DNA from 4 places in the Paenibacillus sp. ICGEB2008 genome. Region 1 is predicted to be linked to each of the others. Evidence: predicted binding sites of a transcription regulator. Region 1 holds the regulator's gene; each other region holds the start of a gene.
The links. The regulator Rex, encoded in region 1, represses fermentation and respiration genes when NADH is low (regulators of the CRP and FNR family bind a similar motif). The targets are predictions, from matches to a motif close to TTGTGAAATATTTCACAA.
Positions count from the first base shown of each region.

Region 1 (3,218 bases):
ATACGAATAATACCAGAAAATGCTGACCAGGATCAGTATTACGGCCAAAATGGCGACCGCTATCCATTTCTTCTTATTTTTCAAACCTGTGCTTCCTCTCTAAGGGGATGTGACACCTAAATTAGCGCGACAGCAGCCCTTCAAAGGCGGCTTGTGCCTCATGTTTGATACGTTCCTCGTCCATCGTCAGGCATTCGCCATTTTTCACAATCTGACGGCCGTCTACCCACACATGAGCCACGTCTTTGGCACTTGCAGAGTATACGGCATGCGAAATAAGATCTGTACGCGGCAAGAAATGGGCCTGATCCAGATCTAGCGCGATAAAGTCAGCCTTATTGCCTGCCGCCAGCGCTCCTACCTCTTTTAAACCAATCGACTTTGCACCATACTCTGTTGCCAGACGTAGTGCTTCATTTGCAGGAACTGCCGTTGGGTCGCCAGATACTCCCTTGTGAATGAGTGCCGCCAGACGCATTTCCTCGAACATATCCAAGTTATTATTGCTGGCAGGACCATCTGTTCCAAGTGAAACAGTAACTCCTGCACGCAGCAATTCAGGCACTCTAGCTACACCACTTGCCAGCTTCAAGTTGCTGCCTGGATTATGCGATACCGCCACACCCCGTTCCGCCAATAAAGCTATTTCTTCGTCGTTCAAGTGAACGCCGTGGGCAACAAGTGAAGGACGGGAGAAAAAGCCAAGCTTATCTAAGTGTGCAACTGGACGCAAGCCGTAGTCGCGTACGTTTTGTTCAACTTCGGCGATCGTCTCGGACATGTGCGTATGCAATGGTAAATCGAGATCATGTGCTGCTTGAACAAATTTCTCAATAAACGCAGGCGGGCATGTGTATGGGGCATGAGGAGACATCATTGTTGTGATACGTCCGTCTGCTTTTCCATGCCAGTTACGCGCAAAAGTCACGGCCTCAGCTAGCTTAATCCGCTGTTCTTCTTCTGAACAGAGTCCAATGGCTCCACGCATCAAGCTTGCACGAATGCCCGACTCTTCAGCTACACGAGCCACCTCATCCATATGATCGTACATATCCAGGAAAGTCGTGGTTCCACCTTTCAGCATTTCCAGCACTGACAAAGAAGTTCCCCAGTACACATCCGTAGATGTAAACTTGGCTTCCATAGGCCACATTTTTTCCTGAAGCCACACTTGAAGTGCCAAATCATCTCCATACCCTCGCAGCAGAGACATCGCCGCATGACCATGAGTATTGATCAGACCAGGTAAAAACAATAACCCCTTGCCGTCGATTGCTTCTGTCTCTTCCTCACCCGCAGGCAAAGTCTCGCCAATGTAAGTAATACGGCTATCCTCCACAATCATAAAACCATGGATTACCCCAGCCTCGGGTCCATTCACGGCAAACGAGCCGTTTTTAATCATCCATTTATTCACTGTCATATTGTGCTTCTTCCTTTCCGTCCTCCAGATAATAAGCGAGGCTAAGCAAATCAGTTGTAAAGTCTGTGGCATGTATCCGAATGTTAGCCGGTGCCTTAAGAATGATAGGTGCAAAGTTCAAAATCGCTCCAATTCCACTCTCAATCAGCCTATCAGCTACGTGCTGTGCCTCAAAATCAGGTACAGTAATAATCCCGATTCGTATATTTTTTTCTTTCACAGTCGCTTCCAGTTCATCCATCGGCTGTACGACCAAAGTATTGATTCTGGTCCCAACCTTATCCGGGAACGCATCAAAAACCGCCACAATCTTCATATTGTCTTTTAAATAAGCATTATAGTTCGATAGGGCTTGACCCAGATTACCCGCTCCGACCAATACTACATTAATTTGCTGGTCGATTTTCAGGATATGGCGTATTTTCTCAATTAGATAAGAAACATCGTAACCGATGCCCTTCCGACCAAAATCGCCAAAATAGGCAAGATCTTTACGAATTTGGGCCGGATTCAAATCTAACCTCTGTCCCAGCTCTTGAGAAGAGACCGTAGCCACCTCCCGTTTGTGCAGTGCATTCAGATAACGTAAATATACGGGTAATCTCCGTACGACAGCCTCTGAAATTTTATCTGATTTCATACTTGCTCCCCCTAATTGTAACGGACTTTAGGTGTCCGTCCGTTGTGCCTCTGTCTCCGGGGCGGATTGGAGCCATTCGGCGATGCGGGGCACCATTTGCTCCGATGGCATATGCTCCATTTTTGGTCCCGGTAACGAGTACAAAAAGTGCTTTCCGTAATAGGATTCGATCACACGCGTATCGTAAACGATAACGACTCCGTGGTCGCTCGCTGTACGTACCAATCGCCCAAATCCCTGTTTGAAGCGAATAACTGCTTGTGGTACAGACAGCTTCATAAATGGATTCTTCTTCTGCTGCTGGAGCAGCTCGCTTTTTGCCTCCAGTAACGGGTGATTGGGCGGTTGAAACGGCAAGCGAACGATGGCCAGACAAGTCAAAGCCTTCCCTGGAATATCGACGCCTTCCCAGAAGCTGCTGGTTCCCAGCAATACAGAAGCCTTGGCTTCCTGAAAACGACGGGTTAGCTTGCTCCGACTCCCACTGTCTACACCTTGTCCTAACACGGTAATATCGCTGGATGCTAACGCCTCTTTGAGTGGCTCATACACTTGCCGGAGCATCCGATAGGAAGTAAACAGAACGAGCATTCTCCCCCGCGTCGCTTGGGCAGTCGCTCCTAGAGAGCTAACAAGCATCTCTACAAAATGTGCATCCCCTACACTGCCCTTCACACTCGGAAAGTCTCGCGGAATGACTAGCAACACCTGATCCCTGTAATTAAAAGGTGATGGGAGCTGTGACGTCATTAATCGTCCTTGATCCGCGGCCTCCTGCAAGCCGAGTTGATCGGTCATGTACTGAAACGACTTATCTACCGATAAAGTAGCAGATGTCAGGATAATACTTCTTTTTTTTGTCAAAAAACATTTCTTTCAACTGGCGGCTCACATCGACGGGCACTGCATAAAATTGCAATGATTTACTACGGAATTGCCCACTCGCTTCGAGCCAATATACGGTTGTTTCATCATCGAGTCGTATAAAGAAGCGTAAATTTTCCCTAATCCCCGCCAAATCCTTAAGCAGACCCGTGATATCTGTAATGAGACTATCCGCCGCATAATCGTCGTGTTCTTCCTTGACATCCAGCATCAGCTTGTCGCCCTTGCGCAAAATTTCACTCAACGTTACATAAAGCTGATTTTCCAACG
Region 1 is NZ_AMQU01000016.1:214,480-217,697, reverse strand. It holds gene C400_RS0115940 (cell wall elongation regulator TseB-like domain-containing protein) at 1-84, opposite strand, end outside; gene C400_RS0115935 (amidohydrolase) at 122-1,423, opposite strand; gene C400_RS0115930 (redox-sensing transcriptional repressor Rex) at 1,410-2,063, opposite strand; partial or broken gene dinG (ATP-dependent DNA helicase DinG) at 2,091-3,218, opposite strand, start outside.

Region 2 (3,218 bases), on a different contig from region 1:
ACTGGGATCGGCAAGCCCGGCAGCTGGCAGCAAAGCAGCGGCTGGCCGAATTGTGTCGTGAACAGGGTAGAGGCATTGTGTTTGAGACTGGAATATATACGGGCCTATTGCTTCCCGCCATGTTAAAAACGGAAAAAGATGCTGTTCAGTTGCTGGCTGCATGGCGACAGGAGCTAAAACCGTGGGTAAATGAAATCTATGGGGCTGCCGGCGCTCCGGTAGACATTCTTAAGGATATCCCCAAATCTTTTGAGCAGGCGTTACGATTATTGGAGCGTACGTTTTTGTTCCGGGCAGAAAGAGTCATGCTTCCCGGCGACCTACATGAATGGGAGACAGTCCCTGCTCATATGGATGAAGCGTCTGACAGAGCCCCAGATGATCCCATGCGTTATGCAGAAAAGCTGTACTACGCGCTGGATATGGCTAATGGTAGAGCGGCGACCCGTGTCATTAAGGACATGGAAGTCCAATTTCCCCAGATTTATCGTACAGAATCTGCAATCAAGGCGGCCTTCGCTCAGACATTCACACTCGCACTGAACAAATATGCAGCTGGACAGGAACACAGCCGGACCGTGCTGGAGGAGCATTCCAACTTGATTACCAATGTATATGCCTATTCAACATTGGGCGAGCTGGTGGATCACTCGCTCGAACATGTGTTGCAGTGGATTGGACAGACTGATACGGGGGGCAAGGAGATCATCATGAAGCAAATGATTGACTTTATACATGGTCATTATGATGAAAATTTGCGACTGGAGTTGCTGGCAGATATGTTCAATTACAATAGTGGGTATTTGGGCAAACTGTTCAAAAGTCATACAGGCGAGGCCTTTAATGCCTACCTGGATAAGGTAAGGATTGAGCGAGCAAGGGAATTGCTTGCACAGGGGATTAAGGTACACCAAGTGGCGGGCCGCGTGGGGTATGCGAATGCAGATTATTTTCATAGTAAATTTAAAAAGTATGTTGGAATGTCACCTTCCTCCTACCGTAATCAGGTCCAAAAGAACGGAGGAACAGATGGCTGTTGATCGATTCCCTAGGTTTAACGTTATGAAGTCTCTCTTGCAGATGTCGGAGGTATATCCTCCGAATGAAGAGAGGCTCTTTTTTTTATATATTAAAAAAAAGACGGATCAATAGAAAATGTCACATTGATTATGGATTTTAGAGCATTTTCGTAGAAAAGCCATCGTTATGACACAACTTTGACACGATGTTCACATTTTTGATTCAATTTCATTTAAATTTATTCTATATAATGGGGATAATCTGAAGCCCGGTTATGGCAACCATGGGGAAGTTAGCTAAGTGAGTCATTTCCAAAAAAAGTGACGGTTTCATATGTAATAATGTGAATACAATCACAAATATAAAAGACTTCAGATCACAAACATTAAATCATTGTTAAGGGAAGTACAGAGGAGGAGCAGCATCATGGACGTATTGGATTTGGCACGGTTGCAGTTTGCAACCACTACGATTCTTCATTTTGTTTATGTGCCGATCTCCATTGGATTGTCGCTGTTAGTGGCAATTATGGAGACTATGTATGTTATCAAGAAAAAAGAATTGTACAAAAAAATGGCTCAATTCTGGGGAACATTTCTGCTGATTAACTTTGCGCTAGGGGTAGTCACCGGAATTTTGCAGGAGTTCCAGTTCGGAATGAATTGGTCGGACTTTTCCCGTTTTGTCGGTGATGTATTTGGCACACCGCTAGCCATTGAAGCATTGCTTGCATTTTTTCTGGAATCAACCTTTATCGGCCTGTGGGTATTCGGCTGGGAAAGACTATCCAAGACTGTCCATTTAGTTTGTATGTGGCTAGTAGCGATCGGTACGATGCTTTCGGCTTTGTGGATTTTGGCTGCTAATTCATTCATGCAACGTCCCGTGGGATACGGGGTTGTAAATGGGCGGGCAGAAATGCAGGATTTTGCTGCTTTGTTAACGAACGAGCAGCTTTTGTGGGAGTATCCTCACACCATCTTTGCTGCTATTGCAACTGGAGCTTTCCTCGTAGCAGGGATTAGTGCTTGGAAGCTGATGCATAAAAAGAATATGGACTTCTTTAAACCTTCTTTTAAATTGAGCATTATTGTTGCATTAATCTGTGCCATTGCTATTCCTTTGTTTGGTCATGGACAAGCTCAATATTTGATCAAAACACAGCCCATGAAGATGGCAGCCAGTGAAGCTCTGTGGGGAGACAGTGGCGATCCAGCGCCTTGGACGGTTATTGCCAATATTGATCCTGATAAGCAGGAAAATACCTTTGAGATTAAGGTTCCGTTTGCACTGAGCTTTCTGTCGTATAGCAAGTTTTCCGGCTCTGTGCCTGGTATGAAGGAGCTTCAAGCACAGTATGAAAAGACCTACGGTCCGGGTGATTATATTCCGCCTGTTCGTACGACCTTCTGGAGCTTCCGCATTATGATTGCGGCAGGATGTGCCATGATTGCACTTGCTCTGTACGGAGCTTATCTGAGTTTTCGACAAAAATTGGAGGGCTCCCATCGTTGGTTCTTCCGTCTTATGCTGTGGGGGATATCGCTCCCATTCATTGGCAATACCGCGGGCTGGATCATGACAGAAATGGGACGTCAGCCGTGGACTGTATTTGGTTTGCTGCAAACGAAAGATTCTGTTTCACCTACCGTTGTAGCAGGAGAAGTGTTGTTCTCACTGATTGCATTTACGACGTTGTATCTCATTTTAACGGGTGTATTGGCATTCCTGTTTGCTCGTACCGCTCGTAAAGGCCCAGATATGGAGCCGCATCAGCATACGGTAATTCATGATCCATTTGCTCAAGGGGGTGACAGCATTGTCGTTAAATGATTTATGGTTCTTATTGATCGCTGTGCTGTTTACAGGCTTCTTTTTTCTAGAGGGCTTTGATTTTGGCGTAGGGATGGCTACGGGATTAGTGCCGCGTAATGACCAACAAAAACGTTTGATGATCAATACGATTGGTCCATTCTGGGATGCCAACGAAGTGTGGCTGATTACAGCAGCAGGTGCGATGTTTGCCGCTTTTCCGCATTTTTATGCAACGATGTTTAGCGGATATTATCTGGTATTTGTGTTTATTTTGCTAGGTTTGATCTTGCGAGGAGTCTCCTTTGAGTTCCGGGGCAAGGCCGAAGGGAAAGGGTGGACAGGAACGTGGGATGCTTGCATTCTGATTGGCAGCTTCCTGCCGC
Region 2 is NZ_AMQU01000001.1:20,827-24,044, reverse strand. It holds gene C400_RS0100100 (response regulator transcription factor) at 1-1,040, shown strand, start outside; gene C400_RS0100090 (cytochrome ubiquinol oxidase subunit I) at 1,447-2,853, shown strand; gene cydB (cytochrome d ubiquinol oxidase subunit II) at 2,840-3,218, shown strand, end outside.
Region 2: a site for Rex is predicted at 1,362-1,379, ahead of C400_RS0100090 (cytochrome ubiquinol oxidase subunit I). Genes of this name have one in related genera too.

Region 3 (3,218 bases), on a different contig from region 1:
AATAATAATTCAGCGCCGGACGGCATTTGGAGCATCCTTCATCATTATGCCAACCCAGTACATTCATCACTTCACGCGTAGTTGTCAGCCCTTTGGTTTTGATCGCTTCCACAATCTCATCCCGGCTCAATGTTGTACAACCACATATTCCTTGCTTGGCTGACGTCTTGAAGCTGTCTCCAAGAACATATTGCAAAATTTGCTCAACAACTGGCTTACATCCACCACAGGAACGCGTAGCTCCGGTACATGCCTTAATTTCATCGACTGTGGTTAGTCCATTTTCATTAATTGCATCCACAATCGCCTTTTTAGTTACACCGTTACAGCCACACACAATTTCGTCATCGGCCATCGTTTCAGCGGATGATGTTTTCGCCCCGTGATTGCTGCATCCAGTACCCATAAGCTGTCCATATATTTCATCTGTCATTGGCGTTTGCTGACGCACATACTTTTGAAGACTAGCAGATTCGCTCACATCGCCGAACAGTACAGTCCCCACAATTTTATTATCACGAAGCAGCACTTTTTTGTATGTGCGCTTCCACTCATCCTTTGCTACAATCACCGTATGTTCAGGCTGGGTTATGAATTCACCAGCTGAGAAAACATCCACCCCTGAAATTTTGAGCTTAGTGGAAACTACCGATCCTGCATAACCTTCGGTATCCGCGCCTGCCAAATGTTTGGCAATTACACTTCCCTGTTCAAACAGCGGAGCTACCAGACCGTAGCAGACCCCACGGTGTTCAACACATTCCCCTACGGCATATACATCCGGCAAGGATGTTTTCATCAAATCATCGACCACAATCCCACGGTTCGTTTCCATACCACTTTCCACAGCTACCTGGATATTAGGCTTGATTCCGACGGCCATTACGACCAAATCCGCTTCCAGCTCACTTCCATCCGAGAAGCGCAGTCCTTGTACCCGATCTTGACCGTACACCTCCGCAGTTTGCATTTGCATAGCAAACTTGATTCCCTGGCGTTCCAGTTCTGCTTTCAACATCGCAGACGCTTCCCGGTCCAGCTGACGTTCCATCAAATCTTCCATTAAGTGAACGACCGTAACATCCATTCCTAGGTTGACCAAGCCTTTAGCTGCCTCCAGCCCCAATAGACCTCCGCCAATGACAGCCGCCTTTTTATAGGTCTTTGCCGCTTCCAGCATGGCTGAGCAATCGGCGATATCCCGAAAACCAATAACGCCTGGTAATTCTTTACCCGGAATAGGCAGAATAAACGATTGTGAGCCGGTAGCTACCAAAGCCACGTCGTAGTCAATTTCCAGTCCGTCTTCGGTGCGAATCTTCTTGTGCTCACCGTCGATGCTTTTAACCATTTTTCCTGTATATAAAGTAATTCCTTGATCCGCATACCATTGCAAATCGTTCAGTATAATATCATCTATTGTTTTACTACCTTCCAACACATAAGAGAGCATGATCCTGTTATAGTTCGGATGCGGCTCACTTCCCAGGACTGTAATTTCATATTTATCTGTTAATTTTAAAATTTGTTCGACCGTATTGATACCAGCCATCCCGTTCCCTATAACCACAAGCTTCTTTTTACTGTTTATCATATACCGGTTCCTCCATTCATTCGACGCTACTTCCTATCCGACGACATCTCTACGTTTCTAATGAATATTGTTTATGCTTCTATTCTAATACAGCAGATAGGTCTATATGTGATTTCAATCACAATGTAGTTAAAATTATGAATATTTAGGGATTTCCCTATTCTATTTCAAGGGATTAAGGTAAGGACCGGGAATCATAGCAGTGTCATCGAATGAATCTTTCCAATTCATGCGTAAATACAACCGTTATAAGGAATACTTTATGAACAACTTGTATCTTATGGGAGAATGAATTGAATTGCTTGGAGGTAATCATCATGTGGTCTAAAATCATTTCTTATTTTCCTAGCTGGAGTACACTCTTTCAAGCTGGTCTCGCGTTGATTATTCCTTTAGGAATTTATTATATAAACACCTCGATTTATTCGTTTGTCGGCAGTAAGGGAGCCAAATCCAAACATAACGAAGGTCCCATGGATCAGCAGCATGAACCGAGCTCTAAAATTACAGGAAATTATGATTCCGACTTACAGGCAATTCGTGAAGCTATAGGCGAAAATAGTGATGTGCATTTTCGTGAGTTTATGGTGAAGAAATTTCATGCTCGGTCCATGTTAGTCTTCATAGATGGTATGCAGGATGAAAAGCTTATGAGCGAGCAGGTATTAGAGGTCTTGATGTTTGAGGGCCAGCAGGGTCAGGATCAACAGGAACAACCGGAAGGGTTAAGTAACTCTTTTATAAAAGAAAGCCTGATGCCACTTACGCAAATTAGTGAAGTTACCTGTATGGAGGATCTGTACGAGTTCATCCTTTTAGGTCATACCGCCTTATTAATTGAAGGAATGAAGGAAGCGCTACTGGTGGGCCCGCCTAACGGCGCTATTCGCTCCGTCAATGAGCCAACTTCTGAAGCATTGCTTCGGGGTCCCAGAATCGGTTTTACGGAAGTATTGAGTGAAAACACTTCGATGCTTCGACGCCAAGGGTTAAATAAAAGTCTGGAAATGAAGAAATTCCAAGTGGGAAGCAGAATCAAAAAGGATCTGGTTATCGCGTATATAAAGGATATTGTGAATCCGGATCTGCTTGAAGAAATAAGCCGCAGAATATCAAAAATAGACATGGATTTTTTACCGGAATCCGGGTATGTGGAACAACTTATCGAAGACAATTATTTAAGTCCATTCCAACAGGCTCATAACACAGAGCGTCCCGACCGTGTCATTAATGCCTTGTTGGAAGGAAGAATTGCGATCTTACTGGATGGTACCCCCTTTGCACTTATTGTCCCGGTGACCTTCAGTATGCTGCTTCAATCTCCCGAGGATTATTATGAGCGATGGATTCCGGGGACACTATTACGTCTGCTACGATTTAGCGGGGCTTTTATAGCGCTTATGGGGCCTGCTCTGTACATTTCTTTTATATCGTTTCATCCCGGTTTAATTCCGACCAAGCTGGTCATTAGCATTATCGAAACCCGTGAAGGCGTCCCATTCCCATCCGTTATAGAGGTCATGATTTTGGAAATCTCTATCGAAATTCTACGAGAGGCCGGCATTCGCCTGCCCAAACCCATTGGCCCTGCGATGGGCATTGTGGGAGGCTTGGTCATCGGCGA
Region 3 is NZ_AMQU01000034.1:2,034-5,251, forward strand. It holds gene nirB (nitrite reductase large subunit NirB) at 1-1,594, opposite strand, end outside; gene C400_RS0125385 (spore germination protein) at 1,912-3,218, shown strand, end outside.
Region 3: a site for Rex is predicted at 1,701-1,718, ahead of nirB (nitrite reductase large subunit NirB). Genes of this name have one in related genera too.

Region 4 (3,218 bases), on a different contig from region 1:
TTTCAAGTTTGTAGCCGGCATCTCTTGATTGAGTGAGTAGCTTTTTCAGCTTTGTATCACTTGTCCGACTGATTACATTAGTGAACGAATCACCAGGTTTATAGACTTGATTAATCTTAGTTTGAATAGAGGTCGGATATAAGGCCTGTGCATATGAATCCAATTGCTGTTTCTGTGCATTTTCCAAGTGTAGCACTAGGATGGTAGCTTGAGAGGCCGGAATGGATTGGATATGCTTTTGTAAATAAGTGAATGCCTGAGGTAACTTGCCTGGTTGGCGTAGTAGCTGCTCGAAGGTTTTCGAAATATGTTGCACACCTTCTGCTAGAGATATTGTAGTAGATGTCGCTGCTTTGGCTGATGTCGTAGATCCCAATCCGATCGTCTGTACTGTGAAAGTTACTGCTGCGAGCATGAGGTAGGCTTTGGTGATTTTTTTCATGTTATAACCCTCCATTGCGTTCTTTGATGTAACTGTAGTGTACAGGGTAAATGTATCGTGAACATTCCATGTTGTATCCAACTTGTAAACGTTTGTGGGGGAAGATGAATCCGAAAAAGGAGTCTCCAAGTCAGAGTGGACTTGAGGACTCCTTTGTTCATTTAAATAGAGGAGGGGCAGCATGGTCACACATACAAGCAGCATAGCTGCACAAAAACACCGAAGAGAAGGAGCATAGCTGCAAAAAACACCAAAGAGAAGCAGCATAGCTGCAAAAAACACCGAAGAGAAGGAGCATAGCTGCAAAAAACATCAAAGAGAAGCAGCATAGCTGCACAAAAAAACAACCATTAGCCAGAGGATAACGGTTGTTTTTTGGATAGTTAAGCTATTTTTCGATTGGGGTCCGTTTGATAAGTATCTTTATTTTTACCAAACAGTCCACGCAGGAAGGGCAGTACCCAACGGTCAAAGCCGATTCTTCCGGCATTTGCACCAGCAACGATAAGGAAGATTTCAACCAACAGGTAGATTGCATTGGTGCTTACTGTACCCGAGAACAGGAACGAGAAGTTCATAACCATAGCCATCAAAGTAGCCAGTGTAGTCAATGTACCAAGCAGTAGGCCAACCCCGACCAAGAACTCACCCAATGGGATCAGGACGTTGAACAAACCGACATTCGGCAGAGCAAAGGCTTCAAGGAACGATCCCCACCAGCCTTGTACAGCGGGATGATCTCCACCTGTTTTAGCAATGGCCCCCGAGATAAATCCACCTGCATCGAATCCGCCAGTCAGCTTCTCAAGTCCGTGGGTCATCCATTCATAACCTAGATAAACCCGTACTACAGTCAGCAGCCACATTGCTACTTTGTTCTCACGTAACCAGTTGTTAAACATTTAAACCACTCCTCTTTCTTAATCTATAATGATGGGTTGTATTTCATTTTGTTTGGGATGATCATCTTTGCTACACCTTTATTGTATTAGGTTCAGTTACAGTTATTTGTGATAAAAATCACAAAGTCTAAATATTTTTTAAATTTTAATGTCTTCAGATAAGTATTCTATAGAGAGGTAATGCCTCAATCAAGACAAAAACAGGAAATAAAGCTTATAATGAGAAAAATAACTATGTGGAGGGATGAACTTGTCCGGGCCCATGTCTCAACGAAATCATTGGCTGCGTGTGATGGCCTCAGCTCTGTTATGCATGACAATGATGTCTTGTTCTGCTTTGTCCAATACGGGTGAATCTGAATCCGTTCCCAAACCGACCCAGCAAGTAACAGAGAAAAAGGTGCTTGAACCGCCTAAGGAGCCATCTGTTCCGGCATTTACAGCTCCGCTTACCGGGCTTCCGGTGGAGCAGTCTGTTATAGAGCGGCCGCTGGCTGTCATGATTAACAATGCTCCGGCTGCGCGTCCACAGGCGGGGCTTAGCCAGGCAGACATGGTATATGAGGTTCTTGCAGAAGGCGGAATTACCCGTTTGGTAGCTTTTTTCCAAAGTCATGGTGGTGATGTGAAGATCGGTCCGGTCCGCAGCATCCGACCGTATTTGATTGAACTGGGCGAAACCTATGGTGCGTTGCCGATACATGCAGGGGGAAGTACAGATGCCTATGCGATTTTACAGCAGCAGCGGAAGGAGCATCTGGACGAGATTTCAAATGGAGGGGCTTACTTCTGGCGAAGCAAAGATCGTCGTCCTCCACATAATTTATACACAGATGTGAGCAGACTGCGTAAAGGAAGCGATAGCAAAGGGTATGCCAAGCAGACGGAGGTTCCAGTATATCGTTATCTTAAAACTGGCGAAACTCCAGTTATGGTGGACGAGAGTGTTGCCTCTTTGCACATCCGATTTTTGTTAAAAAGCTATCGCGTATCTTATACCTATGATCCAGCTGATCAACGATATAAGCGTTTTGTGAACGAAAAGTCACATCTAGATCAAAATAATAATCAACAGCTCTCAGCGGCCAATGTGATTGTGATGAGCACGAGGCATCGAACGTTGGATGATGTAGGTAGACTAAGTGTTGAGCTGGACGGTAGCGGAGAAGCCATGGTGTTTCAACAAGGAAAGCTAATACGTGCTGAATGGCAGCATATATCTGGCGATGCGATTCGGTTTATGAAAAATGGGGTTGAAATCCCGTTAACGCCAGGTACATCCTATATACATGTGGTACCTGCAGATACTTCACTAGCCGAACATGTAACAATAGAAGCAAATTAGAAAACGTAATACTCCTTTTTAGGGAAAAATTGTCGGATAATGACCTTCCATGTCGGGCATTGTATACGTATATCTAGAAATTTGCTTTTACAAACATTACAAAAACATTGATGAGTGTGATAAGATAGCAAAGGTTGTCTATTGCAGTCGAAACAGGTTGCGGATATTTTCGTAAAGGGGTAATCGTTATGAGATTGAAGAAAAAGGATATATTCTTCGAGACGTTGGAAAATATGGCAGATACGATCGTGCAAGCAGCCGATTATTTTGCCCAACATACTTCAAATCTTCAAGATGTGACTTTGTTTACCAATGAGATGAAGAAGTATGAAAATAAGTGTGATGATTACACACACACGATTATTACTGAGTTGAACAAGACCTTCATTACGCCGCTCGAACGCGACGACATCATGGAACTGACAACGACCATGGATGATGTGCTGGACGGTCTTGAAGCGACAGCCTCTCGTTTTTATATGTACAACATTACAGAGCCGGACGAGTATATTGTGCAGTTCGCTGATAT
Region 4 is NZ_AMQU01000007.1:52,080-55,297, forward strand. It holds gene C400_RS0105210 (hypothetical protein) at 1-442, opposite strand, end outside; gene C400_RS0105215 (DoxX family membrane protein) at 826-1,344, opposite strand; gene C400_RS0105220 (DUF3048 domain-containing protein) at 1,595-2,689, shown strand; gene C400_RS0105225 (DUF47 domain-containing protein) at 2,878-3,218, shown strand, end outside.
Region 4: a site for Rex is predicted at 1,451-1,468, ahead of C400_RS0105215 (DoxX family membrane protein). Genes of this name have one in related genera too.